2 regions of the Streptomyces sp. NPDC057654 genome follow, and region 2 is predicted to be linked to the other one. Evidence: predicted binding sites of a transcription regulator. Region 2 holds the regulator's gene; the other holds the start of a gene.
The links. Region 2 encodes HrcA, which represses chaperone genes, less so after heat shock. Its sites were predicted from a motif close to TTNGCACTCNGNNNNNCNGAGTGCNAA; they were not measured.
Positions count from the first base shown of each region.

Region 1: a site for HrcA is predicted at 2,243-2,269, ahead of groES (co-chaperone GroES). Genes of this name have one in related genera too.

Region 1 is NZ_JBHVHQ010000546.1:466-5,835, reverse strand. It holds gene groL (chaperonin GroEL) at 34-1,650, opposite strand; gene groES (co-chaperone GroES) at 1,787-2,095, opposite strand; gene ACFU99_RS30230 (hypothetical protein) at 2,376-3,284, shown strand; gene ACFU99_RS30225 (hypothetical protein) at 3,285-3,995, shown strand; gene ACFU99_RS30220 (hypothetical protein) at 4,048-5,370, shown strand, end outside.
Region 2 is NZ_JBHVHQ010000323.1:351-8,088, reverse strand. It holds partial or broken gene ACFU99_RS22925 (HAMP domain-containing protein) at 1-520, opposite strand, end outside; gene ACFU99_RS22920 (SpoIIE family protein phosphatase) at 859-2,739, shown strand; gene hemW (radical SAM family heme chaperone HemW) at 2,798-4,030, shown strand; gene ACFU99_RS22910 (DUF3097 domain-containing protein) at 4,043-4,861, opposite strand; gene ACFU99_RS22905 (MBL fold metallo-hydrolase) at 4,896-5,615, opposite strand; gene hrcA (heat-inducible transcriptional repressor HrcA) at 5,827-6,843, shown strand; gene dnaJ (molecular chaperone DnaJ) at 6,844-7,738, shown strand, end outside.

The DNA of each region.
Region 1 (5,370 bases), on a different contig from region 2:
GTGCGCTACGGCCGCCTCAGCGGCCGCGTACTGCTAGTGGGCGTGGCCGTGACCGGCCTCCGGCTCCTCCTCCGCGGGCTTCTCGACGACCAGGGTCTCGGTCGTGAGCAGCAGCGACGCGATGGACGCGGCGTTCTCCAGCGCGGAGCGGGTGACCTTGACCGGGTCGATGACGCCGGCCTTCACCAGGTCGCCGTACTCGCCGGTCGCGGCGTTGAAGCCCTGGCCCTTGTCGAGCTCGGCGACCTTGGAGGTGATGACGTAGCCCTCCAGGCCGGCGTTCTCGGCGATCCAGCGCAGCGGCTCGACGACGGCGCGGCGGACGACGGCGACACCGGTGGCCTCGTCGCCCTCCTTGTCGAGGGAGTTGCCCAGGACCTTCGCGGCGTGCACGAGGGAGGAACCGCCACCGGAGACGATGCCCTCCTCGACCGCGGCGCGGGTCGCGGAGATGGCGTCCTCCAGACGGTGCTTCTTCTCCTTGAGCTCGACCTCGGTGGCCGCGCCCACGCGGATGACGCAGACGCCGCCGGCGAGCTTGGCGAGGCGCTCCTGGAGCTTCTCGCGGTCCCAGTCCGAGTCCGTGGACTCGATCTCGGCCTTGATCTGGTTGACGCGGCCGGCCACGTCGTCGCTGTTGCCGCCGCCGTCGACGATGGTGGTGTCGTCCTTGGTGACGGTCACGCGGCGGGCGGTGCCCAGCACGTCCAGACCGGCCTGGTCGAGCTTGAGGCCGACCTCCTCGGCGATGACGGTCGCACCGGTGAGGGTGGCGATGTCGCCGAGCATGGCCTTGCGGCGGTCGCCGAAGCCGGGGGCCTTGACGGCCACGGCGTTGAACGTGCCGCGGATCTTGTTGACGACGAGGGTGGAGAGCGCCTCGCCCTCGACGTCCTCGGCGATGATCAGCAGCGGCTTGGAGGCGCCGGCCTGGATGACCTTCTCCAGCAGCGGCAGCAGGTCCTGGATCGAACCGATCTTGCCCTGGTGCACCAGGATGTACGGGTCGTCGAGGACGGCCTCCATACGCTCCTGGTCGGAGACCATGTACGGGGACAGGTAGCCCTTGTCGAAGGCCATGCCCTCGGTGAAGTCGAGCTCCAGACCGAAGGTGTTGGACTCCTCGACGGTGATGACACCGTCCTTGCCGACCTTGTCCATCGCCTCGGCGATGAGCTCGCCGACCTGCTTGTCCTGGGCGGACAGGCCGGCGACGGCCGCGATGTCGGCCTTGTCGTCGATCGGGCGGGCGGTCGCGAGGAGTTCCTCGGACACGGCCTTGACCGCGGCGTCGATGCCCTTCTTCAGGGCGGCCGGGGAGGCGCCGGCGGCGACGTTGCGCAGGCCCTCGCGGACCAGCGCCTGGGCCAGCACGGTGGCGGTGGTGGTGCCGTCGCCCGCGATGTCGTTGGTCTTGGTCGCCACCTCCTTCACCAGCTGGGCGCCCAGGTTCTCGTACGGGTCGTCGATCTCGACCTCGCGGGCGATGGTGACGCCGTCGTTGGTGATGGTGGGGGCGCCGAACTTCTTGTCGATGACGACGTTGCGGCCCTTGGGGCCGATCGTCACCTTGACGGTGTCGGCAAGCTTGTTCACGCCGCGCTCAAGGGCGCGACGGGCGTCCTCGTCGAACTTCAGGATCTTCGCCATGAGTTGCTTCAAGTCCTCTCGTTGCGATCCCCGGCCACGCGGCGGTGACCGCTATCGCTCAAACGAACTGCGCCCCGGGCGCCCGGCTTTTCAGACGCGGGGAACCAGGGGCGCAGAACAGGCAAACTTCGGTGAATTACTTCTCGATGATCGCGAGCACGTCGCGAGCCGAGAGGACGAGGTACTCCTCGCCGTTGTACTTCACTTCGGTGCCGCCGTACTTGCTGTAGAGCACGACATCGCCGACGGCGACGTCGAGCGGAAGACGGTTGCCGTCCTCGAAGCGGCCCGGGCCCACGGCCAGGACAGCGCCCTCCTGGGGCTTCTCCTTAGCAGTGTCCGGAATGACCAGGCCAGAGGCCGTGGTCTGTTCGGCGTCGAGCGGCTGGACCACAATGCGGTCCTCAAGCGGCTTGATGGCAACCTTGGAGCTGGCGGTCGTCACGATCCGACCTCCCCCTTCGGAGATCTCACGGGGTTAACTGTCTGAGGTGGCGACCAGGTGTGATCCGTCGTCGCGGGTGCCGGACCTGCCCGTCGCTGTGTTTGGCACTCCCCGGTGGAGAGTGCCAGGTGCGAGACTATGACGCGGTTAGCACTCGGTCAAGCGGAGTGCCAACGCGGCGCAATTCTGCGCATCGCGACCGGGGGGGGGTGCCGAGCGGCTGAGCGCCGCGTCCGACTGGCGGGGGGGGGGCCCCGCCCCCCCCCCCGCCCGCCCCGCGGTGGGGGGGCCCCGCGGCTCCGACATCTGGTGGGGCGGCATCCTGTGGACCTGCACCCCCGCCGGCGACGAGCAGGGCCGGATGACGGCGGAGATCCAGGCCGGCACCTTCGACTCGTACCTCGACCACCGCATCCTGTCCACGGACCTGGTGGCCACCGGCGTCGACCAGTTCGACATCGTGCGGGCGCTGATCGACCACGTCCAGGCGCAGCCGGGCGGCGACATCGGCATCGAGTACGGGCGCGAGCTCTCCGGCGTGCGGCGCGGCCAGTCCTACGCGCGCACCGACGTGGCCCGGGTCCGCGAGCTGGTGGACAAGCTCGCCGCCCTGGAGGACGGCTTCGAGTGGCGGGTGCACTGCTACCGCGACCCGAGCACCGCCCGGCGCGTCAAGCGGCTCCAGCTCGGCCACCCGAAGGTCCGTACCGGCGCCTCCGAGATCGTGCTGGACCGTCCCGGCCCGCTGCTGTCGTACAGCATCCCGACCGACGCGACCGTACAGGCCAACGTCTGGGTCGCGCGGGGCGCGAGCGACAACACCAACCAGGCCCAGGAGTCGGTCCCCACGATGTCCGACGTCAAGGCATTCGCCGCGGACCTGGAGTCCGGCTGGCCCCGCCTGGAGGGCACCTCCGACCACAGTTCGGTCAGCGACAAGCAGACCCTCGACGGCCTGGCCACCGCCGAACTGGCCCGTGCCCACCGGCCCGAGGTCATCCCCGAGGCGACCGTCCGCGTGGACGGCCGCATCACCCCGGCCCTGCTCGGGGCCACGGTCCGGCTGCGCATCCACGACCTGTGGAACCCGGCGGGCTCCGACTCCCGCTACCGGGTCGTCGGCCTGGCCGTGACCCCGCCGGAGCGGGCCAGGGCCGAGACCGCCAAGCTCTACCTCGAAGGGATGTAGATGGCCGCGATACCCACCGACCTGCTGGACCGCATCCGCGCTCTGGAACGGCAGGTACGGGCCCTGATGGGCAGCGCCAACACTCGGCCCGCGATGAACGACGTCCTCGACGGCAACCTGCTGATCGGCGACGACGGCCAGTTCCAGGTCAAGGGCCACGGCGACGACCTCGTCCACATCGGCCAGGTGCGCCCCGACTGGCCCGACGGCACGCGGCAGCGGGGCATGGTCGTACGGCGCGACGACGGCAAGGCCGCGCTGACCGTACGGAGCCAGGCGCCCGACGCCGACGGCCGCCAGCCGGTGCAGGTCTTCGACCACAGCGGCAACGCCGTACTCGCCGACGACGCGAGCGGTTCCGGGCTGGCCCGGCCCTACATCCCGTATCCGCAGCCGACACCGCAGGACGCCGCCCGCTGGGAGTCCACCTCGGCCACCGAGTGGACGACCCTCTACAGCGGCGACGCCGTCGTCCAGCACCCGCGGCTGTACTGCCTGATCGCCATGGAGACCACGGGCGACGGCGGCGAGCTGCGGCTGCTCGTCAACGAGCGCCAGGTCGGACCCACTTCGCAGACGACGCTGCTGTTCACCGAGCCCATCGGGGTGGACTACGACAGCCCCGTCGAATTCCAGATCCAGGCCCGCGCGGCCAACGAGACCAGCAGCGTGCGGTGTTCGCCGCGCGCCCTGTACGGGGTCCAGTCCTGACGCCCTGACGTCCCGACGCCCTGACCTACCGGCGTTCCGACGCTCAGGCCGTATGTCCCGCCGCGCGCTCCGGACCACCGCCATCCGCCAGTCACCAGCAGAGGAGGAGACCTACCTCGTGCTTCCCGAATCCATCCCCACGGTCATCGTCACAGGCCACTACCTGACCCCGGACGGCCGCCCGCTCTCCGGCACCGTGACCTTCGAACCGCCCTCGATGCTCACCCATAGCGCCACCGACGTCATGCTCGGCGGCCCCATCGAGGCGCGGCTCGACGACGACGGGCGGATGCAGGTCACCCTGCCCGCCACCGACACCCCCGGCATGAACCCGGAGAGCTGGGCGTACACCGTCACCGAGCGCCTCAACGGGGTGCCCGGCCGCCGCCCGTACAAGATCCTGCTGCCCGCCGAACGCCCCCGGACCGACCTGGCCGAGATCGCCCCCGCCGACCCGGGCACCCCCGACTACGTACCCGTCGCGGGACCCGTCGGGCCGCCCGGCGCCAAGGGCGCCCCCGGCAGCCGGATCCACACCGGCGACACCCCGCCCGCCGAGAACCTGGGCAGCAGCGGCGACCTGATGCTGCGCACCGACAACGGTGACCTGTGGCAGCGCGGGGAGAACGACTGGGGCAAGCCCGTCGGCAACTTCATGGGCCCCCAGGGCGTGCCCGGCACCGGCAACGTCGACACGGTCAACGGCAAGCCGGGGCCGGACGTCAAGCTGACCGCCGAGGACATCGGCGCCCTGTCCGCCTCCGGCGGCAGCGTCGCCGGCAACGTCGTCATCGAGGGCAACGGCAGCTCGCACGCGCTGGTCGTGCAGTCGGGCCAGTCCTACGTACGCGTCAACAAGGCCGGCGACCTCGAAACGACGAACAACGCCTACCTGTCCGGCAACCTGCGCGTCGGCAGCGGGGCGGGAGCGCTCGCCGGAGCCGCGGGGGCGGTCCAGCTCGCCAACGGGGCGGCCCCGGCCGAAGCCGCCGAGGACGGCGTGTCCCTGTACTCGGCGGGCGGCAAGCTCTTCGTGCAGCGCGCCGACGGCAGCGTGGTCGAGGTCGGCGAGGGCCAGACCGGCCCCCAGGGCCCCCCGGGGCCGCAGGGCCCGGCCGGCGCGGACGGCTCCTCCTCCAACGACTGGGCCCCGGAGGACCTGGGGTTCGTCGCCTGGACCTTCGACCCGGGGCTGGGCGACGGGAAGAGCGCGCTCAACGCGACGTACCCCGGCGACATTCCGGCCAGCGGCCGCATCTACTACGGCGCCGTCGTGCTGCGGAAGGCCACAGCCGTCAAGAACGTCTGCGTGCAGACCCTGGGTTACTCGGGGGGCTCCGGCGGCATCACGGCCGGGTCGTTCGCGGGGATCTAC
Region 2 (7,738 bases):
GCGTCACCTCGCCGGTGAACAGCGACAGCTGGTCCACCATCTTGTTGACCGCGCGGCCCAGCCGCCGCAGGTCGCCGCGGAGCGGACGGTTGCCGTCGTGCAGGTCCACGCGCTGCATGAGATCGCCGCCCGCGACCGCGTCCAGCACCCGCGTGGCGTCCGCGGCCGGGGTGACGAGGGCGTCGATCAGGGTGTTCGCCGCCTGCACGCTCATCGCCCAGTGGCCCTGCCCCGGACTCGGCTCCACCCGCTCGTCCAGCCGGCCCTGCCGCACCACCTCGCGGCGCACCCGCGTCAGCTCGTCCGAGAAGTGTTCATTACGAGCCACCACCTGATTGAACGCGGCGGCCAGTTCCGCCAGCACGCCGGTCTGCGCGCCGGACAGCCTGACCCGGAAATCGCCGTCGCTCAGAGCGGTCAGCGCGTTCAGCAACGGACGCAGTTCGGCGGCCCGTACCCACTGGCCCTGCGTGTCCCCCGCAGCGATGACTGCCGTCGGAACAGCGGTTTCTCCACTCATGGCCACCCACTTACGTAACTCGGTGCGTATGAGCGTGGCCAGTCTGTCACTCTGTCGGTGTCGGAAACGGCACTATGCCGGAACTGGTCAGGAGCTACCCGGTGGGTACATCATCTTCTGTTCAATGGGGTGCGGCGGAGCCGCACGGGGTCCCCTCGCACACCGTTCCCGGACACGCCGAGACGGCTGGATCCAGCCAGGCCGAGCCCGTACCGAACGGGTCCGTCCCGGAGGGCTGTGTTCCCGACGTTCTCGACGGTCCCGACGTTCTCGATGGCCCCGGAGATCCCGATGGCCCCGGTGATCTCGGTGATCCCGGTCCGCCCGCCGCCGCCCGTATCGCGCCCACGGCCCGTACGCGCCTGCCCGGCAACTCCCTCGCGCCCCTGGCCGGCCGCCAGTTCGTACGGGCCGCCGTCGCCGAATGGACCGCGCTCGCCCTCCCCGGGGTGCGCGGGATCACCGACCGCCTCACCGAGGACGCCGTCCTGCTGGTGAGCGAGCTGGTGACCAACGCGGTGGTGCACGCGGGCACCTCCGTCGAGCTGCGCGTCGCGCTCGACGGCGGAGACGGGGGAAGGGGCGGCGGACGGCTGTCCTCCCTCTGCGTCGAGGTCACGGACTACCACCCGGCCCGCGTGCTGCGGGCCCGGCCGCCCTGCGACATCGACGACGAACTGCCGCGCACCGGCCACGGCCTGCGCCTCGTCGCCGAGTGCGCAGAATCCTGGGGCACGACGTACCACCGCACGAGCAAGACCGTCTGGTTCCGGCTGCCCGTCGTGCCCGGCGCCCAGCCGCCGCCCGAGGCCGCCACCGCCGGCGACCAGGCGCTCCTGCGCGACCTGCGCGTCGCCGAGATCCTCGCCCCCGCCCCGCGCCGCTCGGCCGACGGCCCCGCCGACCCCGACTGGATCAGCCACGGCGCGCTGTCCTTCCTCGCCGAGGCCTCCGAACTGCTCGCCGGACAGTTCGACGAGGACATGGTGGCCTCCCTCGCCGCCCAGCTCCTCGTGCCCCGGCTCGCCGACTGGTGCGCGGTCTGGCTCGACACCGACGGCCACGTGCCGCGCCTGTCCCGCGTCTGGCACACCAGCGAGAGCCGCATCGAGACGCTGCGGCTCACCCTGGAGAAGGACCCGCCCCGGCCGCCCGCCGCCGCCCTCGGCAGCGCCGTCTCCTGGCCCTGGCCCGGCGAACCCGGCGCCTACGGGCCCGGCGGCTCCGCCCTCGCCTGCCGGCTCGTCGCCGGGGGCCGCGGCGTCGGCACGATACTGCTCGGCCGGGCCGGACTGACCCGCACGCCCGACGAGGTCGTCGGCCTCATCGAGGACTTCGCGCGCCGCGTCGCGCTCGCCCTCGCCTCCGCCCGGCAGTACACCCGGCAGCTCACCATCAGCCAGGTCCTCCAGCGCGGGCTGCTGCCCCGCCGCCTCGCCGACATCCCCGGCGTCGAGCACGCCGTCGTGTACGAGCCGCGCGGCGACACCTGCGCGGGCGGCGACTTCTACGACGTCTTCCAGGCCGCCGAGGGCCGCTGGTGCTTCGCCCTCGGCGACGTGTGCGGCAGCGGCCCGGAGGCGGCCGTGGTCACCGGGCTCGTACGGCCGTGGATGCGGCTGCTCGCGAAGGAGGGGTACGGCGTCGGCGAGGTGCTCGACCGGCTCAACCGGATGCTCGGCGAGGACGCGGTCGAAGGGGCCGTCGGCGCCGTGGGGGCCGTCGCCACCGCGACGGAGAGCGGGCCCGCGGGGCCAGTGGAGGCGCCGGACGACGGCGGCCCGGACAGCGGCGCCCGCTTCCTGTCCCTGGTCTACGGCGAGCTCGCCCCGCTGGGCCCCGGCCTCGGCGTCCGCTGCACGCTCGCCTGCGCCGGCCACCCGCTGCCCCTGCTGCTCGGCCCCGACGGAACGGTCCGCCCCGCCGCCGGCTCCCAGATGCTGCTCGGGGTGATGGAGGAGGCCGCCTATGTGAGCGAAACCTTCGACCTCGCCCCCGGTGACACGCTGCTGTGCGTGACGGACGGCGTGACGGAGCACCGGCGCGGGCCCGAGCAGCCGGACCTGTTCGACGACCACGACGGGCTGACGACCGTACTGGAGGGGTGCGCGGGGCTGAGCGCGGGCGGCGTCGCCGAGCGCATCCGGCGGGCGGTCCACGATTTCGGGACGACGCCGCCGGACGACGACCTGGCGTTGTTGGTGCTGCGGGCGCAATAGCGGAGGGTAGGGTTCCGGCCCGGACGGCGGGCGGCGCCGATGCCGGACAATGGAGCCCATGCCTTCCGTACTGCCCGATGGTGAGCCCGTGCCCGACGACGGGGCGCTGCCCCCGCACGCCCTGACCGGGGCGGCGGACCGGCCGCTGGGCTTCTATCTGCACGTGCCGTACTGCGCCACGCGGTGCGGCTACTGCGACTTCAACACCTACACCGCCAGTGAGCTGCGCGGCTCCGGCGGCGCCCTGGCCTCGCGCGACAACTACGCCGAGACGCTGGCGCAGGAGGTCCGCCTCGCCCGGAAGGTGCTGGGCGAGGACCCGCGCCCCGTGGAGACCGTCTTCGTCGGCGGCGGCACCCCCACCCTGCTGCCCGCCGCGGACCTGGTGCGCATGCTCGCCGCGATCCGGGACGAGTTCGGGCTCGCCGACGGCGCGGAGATCACCACCGAGGCCAATCCGGAGTCCGTGAACCCGGCCTACCTGGCGGAGCTGCGGGCCGGCGGCTTCACGCGCGTCTCGTTCGGAATGCAAAGCGCGCGCCAGCACGTACTGAAGATCCTCGACCGCACGCACACGCCCGGCAGGCCCGAGGCGTGCGTCGCCGAGGCGCGCGCCGCGGGCTTCGACCATGTGAACCTGGACCTGATCTACGGCACGCCGGGGGAGAGCGACGCGGACTGGCAGGCGTCCCTGGAGGCCGCGATCGGCGCCGGCCCGGATCACGTCTCCGCGTACGCGCTGATCGTCGAGGAGGGCACCCAGCTCGCCCGCCGCATCCGCCGCGGCGAGGTCCCGATGACCGACGACGACGTGCACGCGGACCGCTACCTGATGACGGAGGAGGCGCTGTCGGCCGCCGGATTCAGCTGGTACGAGGTGTCCAACTGGGCCACCACGGAGGCCGGCCGCTGCCGTCACAACGAGCTGTACTGGCGCGGCGCGGACTGGTGGGGCGCGGGCCCCGGAGCCCACAGCCACGTGGGCGGCGTGCGGTGGTGGAACGCCAAGCACCCGGGCGCGTACGCCCAGGCGCTCGGCGACGGCCGCACGCCCGGCGCGGGCCGCGAGCTCCTGTCGGCGGAGGACCGCCGCGTGGAGCGCATCCTGCTGGAACTGCGGCTCGCCGAGGGCTGCCCCATGGACCTCCTCGCCCCGGCCGGGGCCCGCGCCGCCGCCCGCGCGCTCGCGGACGGGCTGCTGGAGCCGGGCCCGTACGAGCACGGACGGGCGGCGCTGACGCTGCGGGGGCGGCTGCTGGCGGACGCGGTGGTGCGCGACCTGGTGGATTGACAGGAGGGCCGGCTACCCCGTGACGAAGTCGATCAGCTCCTCGACGCGGCCCAGCAGCGCCGGCTCCACGTCCTTGTAACTGCGCACCCGGCCGAGGATGTGCTGCCACGCGGCGCCCGTGTTCTCCGGCCAGCCCAGCGACCGGCAGACGCCCTTCTTCCAGTCCTGGCCGTGCGGGACGGACGGCCAGCCCGCGATGCCGACGGAGGCCGGCTTCACGGCCTCCCACACGTCGATATAGGGGTGGCCGACCACGAGAACGTTCGCATCCGTGACCTCGGCCGCGATACGGGACTCCTTGGAACCGGGCACCAAGTGGTCGACGAGCACGCCGAGCCGGGCGTCCGGAGCGGGCGCGAAGTCGCGGACGATGGAGGGAAGATCGTCGATTCCCTCCAGGTACTCGACGACGACGCCTTCAATGCGCAGGTCGTCGCCCCAGACGCGTTCGACCAGCTCGGCGTCGTGGCGGCCCTCGACGTAGATGCGGCCCGCGCGGGCCACGCGCGCCCGCGCGCCCGGGACGGCCACCGACCCGGAGGCCGTACGGGCCGGGCCCCGCGCGGCCCGCTGCTGCGGCCGTACGAGCGTGACGACGCGGCCCTCCAGCAGGAATCCGCGCGGCTCCATCGGGAAGACCCGGTGCTTGCCGAACCGGTCCTCCAGCGTCACGGTCGGCCCCTGGGCCGTCTTCTCGCACCGGATCACCGCGCCGCAGAAGCCCGTGGCGACCTCCTCGACGACGAGGTCGGGGTCGGCCGGCACCTCGGGGGCGGGCGCGGTCTTCTTCCACGGGGGTGTCAGGTCGGGGCCGTACTCTCTGCTGCGCATCCGCCAGACGATAGAAAACGGGACGGGGAGCGCGTCACGACACGCCGAAGCGGGCCGCCAGAGCGTCGCGTTGATCACGTACGAAACGGGCATCCACCACGGCTCCGTGACCCGGCACGTACACCGCGTCATCACCGCCGAGCGCCAGCAGCCGGCCGAGGGCGGCCGGCCACTGCCGGGGCTGGGCGTCCGGCCCGGCCTGCGGTTCGCCGGACTCCTCGACCAGATCGCCGCAGAAGACGATCTCCGGCGGGCCCGTCACGCACACCGCGAGGTCGTGCGCGGTGTGCCCCGGCCCGACGTCGGCGAGCAGCACCTGCCGCCCGCCGAGGTCGAGGGTCAGCTCGCCGGTGACGGTGTGGTGCGGGCGTACGAGCAGGTCGGCGGCTTCCGCGGCGGCGGAGGGGGCCACTCCGTGCCGTACCGCGTCGTGCCGCAGCTCGTCCTTCGCGCCCGCGAGGTGACCGTCGAGCCCGGCCGCGCCGTACACCTGGACCCCGGCGAACGCCGCCGTGCCCAGCACATGATCGAAGTGCGGATGCGTCAGAGCGATATGCGTCACGGGACGGCCGAAGAGCCGCCGCACCTCGCGGCGGATGTCCGCGCCCTCCAGCAGCGTCGACCCGGTGTCGACGACCAGCACGCCCGTATCGCCGCGCACGGCCCCCACCGTGCAGTCCCAGCCCGGCAGCCTGCGCCGCACCACCCCCGGCGCGAGCGTTTCCCAGTGCGCCTCTTCCCAACTGCTCTTCATACCCAGACGCTAGACCTTGGGTCCGGCGAGAGCGCGATACGGTTGCCCGTCGGACCCGTCCCGCCGACGGGCCCGCCCTTGCCCTGGTCGTGGCACCCGGCCGTACACTGGCTGAGGGTGGCTGGCACTCGTGACCATGGAGTGCCAAGTGGGCGCCGAGTGAGAGACAGGGGAAAGTCCCCGGTGGACGGCTGGACGGGAGGTGTGCGCGATGCTGAACGAACGCAGGCTTGAAGTGCTGCGCGCCATCGTCCAGGACTATGTGGGCACGGAGGAGCCGGTCGGCTCCAAGGCGCTCACGGAGCGGCACCAGCTGGGCGTGTCCCCGGCCACGGTGCGCAACGACATGGCGGCGCTGGAGGACGAGGGCTTCATCGCCCAGCCCCATACGAGCGCGGGCCGCATCCCGACCGACAAGGGATACCGGCTCTTCGTGGACAGGCTGGCGGGCGTCAAACCGCTGTCGACGCCGGAGCGGCGGGCCATCCAGAACTTCATGGACGGCGCCGTCGACCTCGACGACGTGGTGGGGCGCACGGTCCGGCTGCTCGCGCAGCTGACCCGGCAGGTCGCCGTGGTGCAGTACCCGTCGCTGACGCGTTCCACCGTGCGCCATGTGGAGCTGCTCTCGCTGGCCCCGGCCCGCGTCATGCTCGTACTGATCACGGACACCGGGCGGGTCGAACAGCGTATGGTCGACTGCCCGTCGCCGGTCGGCGAGACGGCGCTCGCGGATCTGCGGGCGCGGCTCAACAGCCGGGTGGTGGGACGCCGGTTCGCGGATGTGCCGCAGCTGGTGCAGGACCTCCCGGAGTCCTTCGAGGCGGAGGACAGAGGAACCGTTTCGACGGTGCTGGCGACTCTGCTGGAGACCCTGGTCGAGGAGACCGAGGAGCGGCTGATGATCGGCGGCACCTCCAACCTGACTCGATTCGGGCATGATTTCCCGTTGGTGATCCGGCCGGTGCTGGAGGCGCTGGAGGAGCAGGTCGTGCTCCTCAAGCTGCTGGGCGAGGCCAAGGATTCCGGCATGACCGTACGCATCGGGCATGAGAATGCTCATGAAGGGCTGACGTCCACATCGGTCGTCGCCGTCGGTTACGGTTCGGGCGACGAGGCAGTCGCCAAACTCGGCGTGGTCGGACCGACCCGCATGGACTACCCCGGAACGATGGGAGCGGTACGCGCAGTGGCACGTTACGTCGGACAGATCCTGGCGGAGTCGTAAGTGGCCACGGACTACTACGCGGTCCTCGGCGTACGACGGGACGCCTCGCAGGACGAGATCAAGAAGGCCTTCCGGAGACTGGCGCGTGAGCTTCACCCGGATGTGAACCCGGATCCGAAGACCCAAGAGCGGTTCAAGGAGATCAACGCCGCTTACGAGGTGCTGTCGGACCCGCAGAAGAAGCAGGTCTACGACCTCGGCGGCGACCCGCTCTCACAGACGGCGGGCGGTGGCGGAGCCGGCGGCTTCGGCGCGGGCTTCGGCAACTTCTCCGACATCATGGACGCTTTCTTCGGGCAGTCGTCGCAGCGCGGCCCGCGGTCGCGCACCCGGCGCGGCCAGGACGCCATGATCCGGCTGGACATCGACCTGAGCGAGGCCGCGTTCGGGACGACGAAGGACATTCAGGTCGACACGGCGATCGTCTGCGCGACCTGTAGCGGCGAGGGCGCGGCCCCCGGCACGTCCGCCCAGACCTGCGACATGTGCCGCGGCCGCGGCGAGGTCTCGCAGGTCACCCGGTCCTTCCTCGGCCAGGTCATGACCTCGCGGCCGTGCCCGCAGTGCCAGGGCTTCGGCACCGTGGTGCCGACCCCGTGCCCGGAGTGCGCGGGCGACGGGCGCGTACGGTCCCGCCGTACGCTCACGGTCAAGATCCCGGCGGGCGTCGACAAGGGCACCCGCATCCAGCTCGCGGGCGAGGGCGAGGTCGGCCCCGGCGGCGGCCCGGCCGGCGACCTGTACGTGGAGATCCACGAAAACCCGCACCCGGTCTTCCAGCGGCGCGGCGACGATCTGCACTGCACGGTCACCATCCCGATGACCGCGGCCTCGCTGGGCACGAAGGTGCCGCTGGAGACGCTGGACGGGATGGAGGAGGTCGACATCCGGCCCG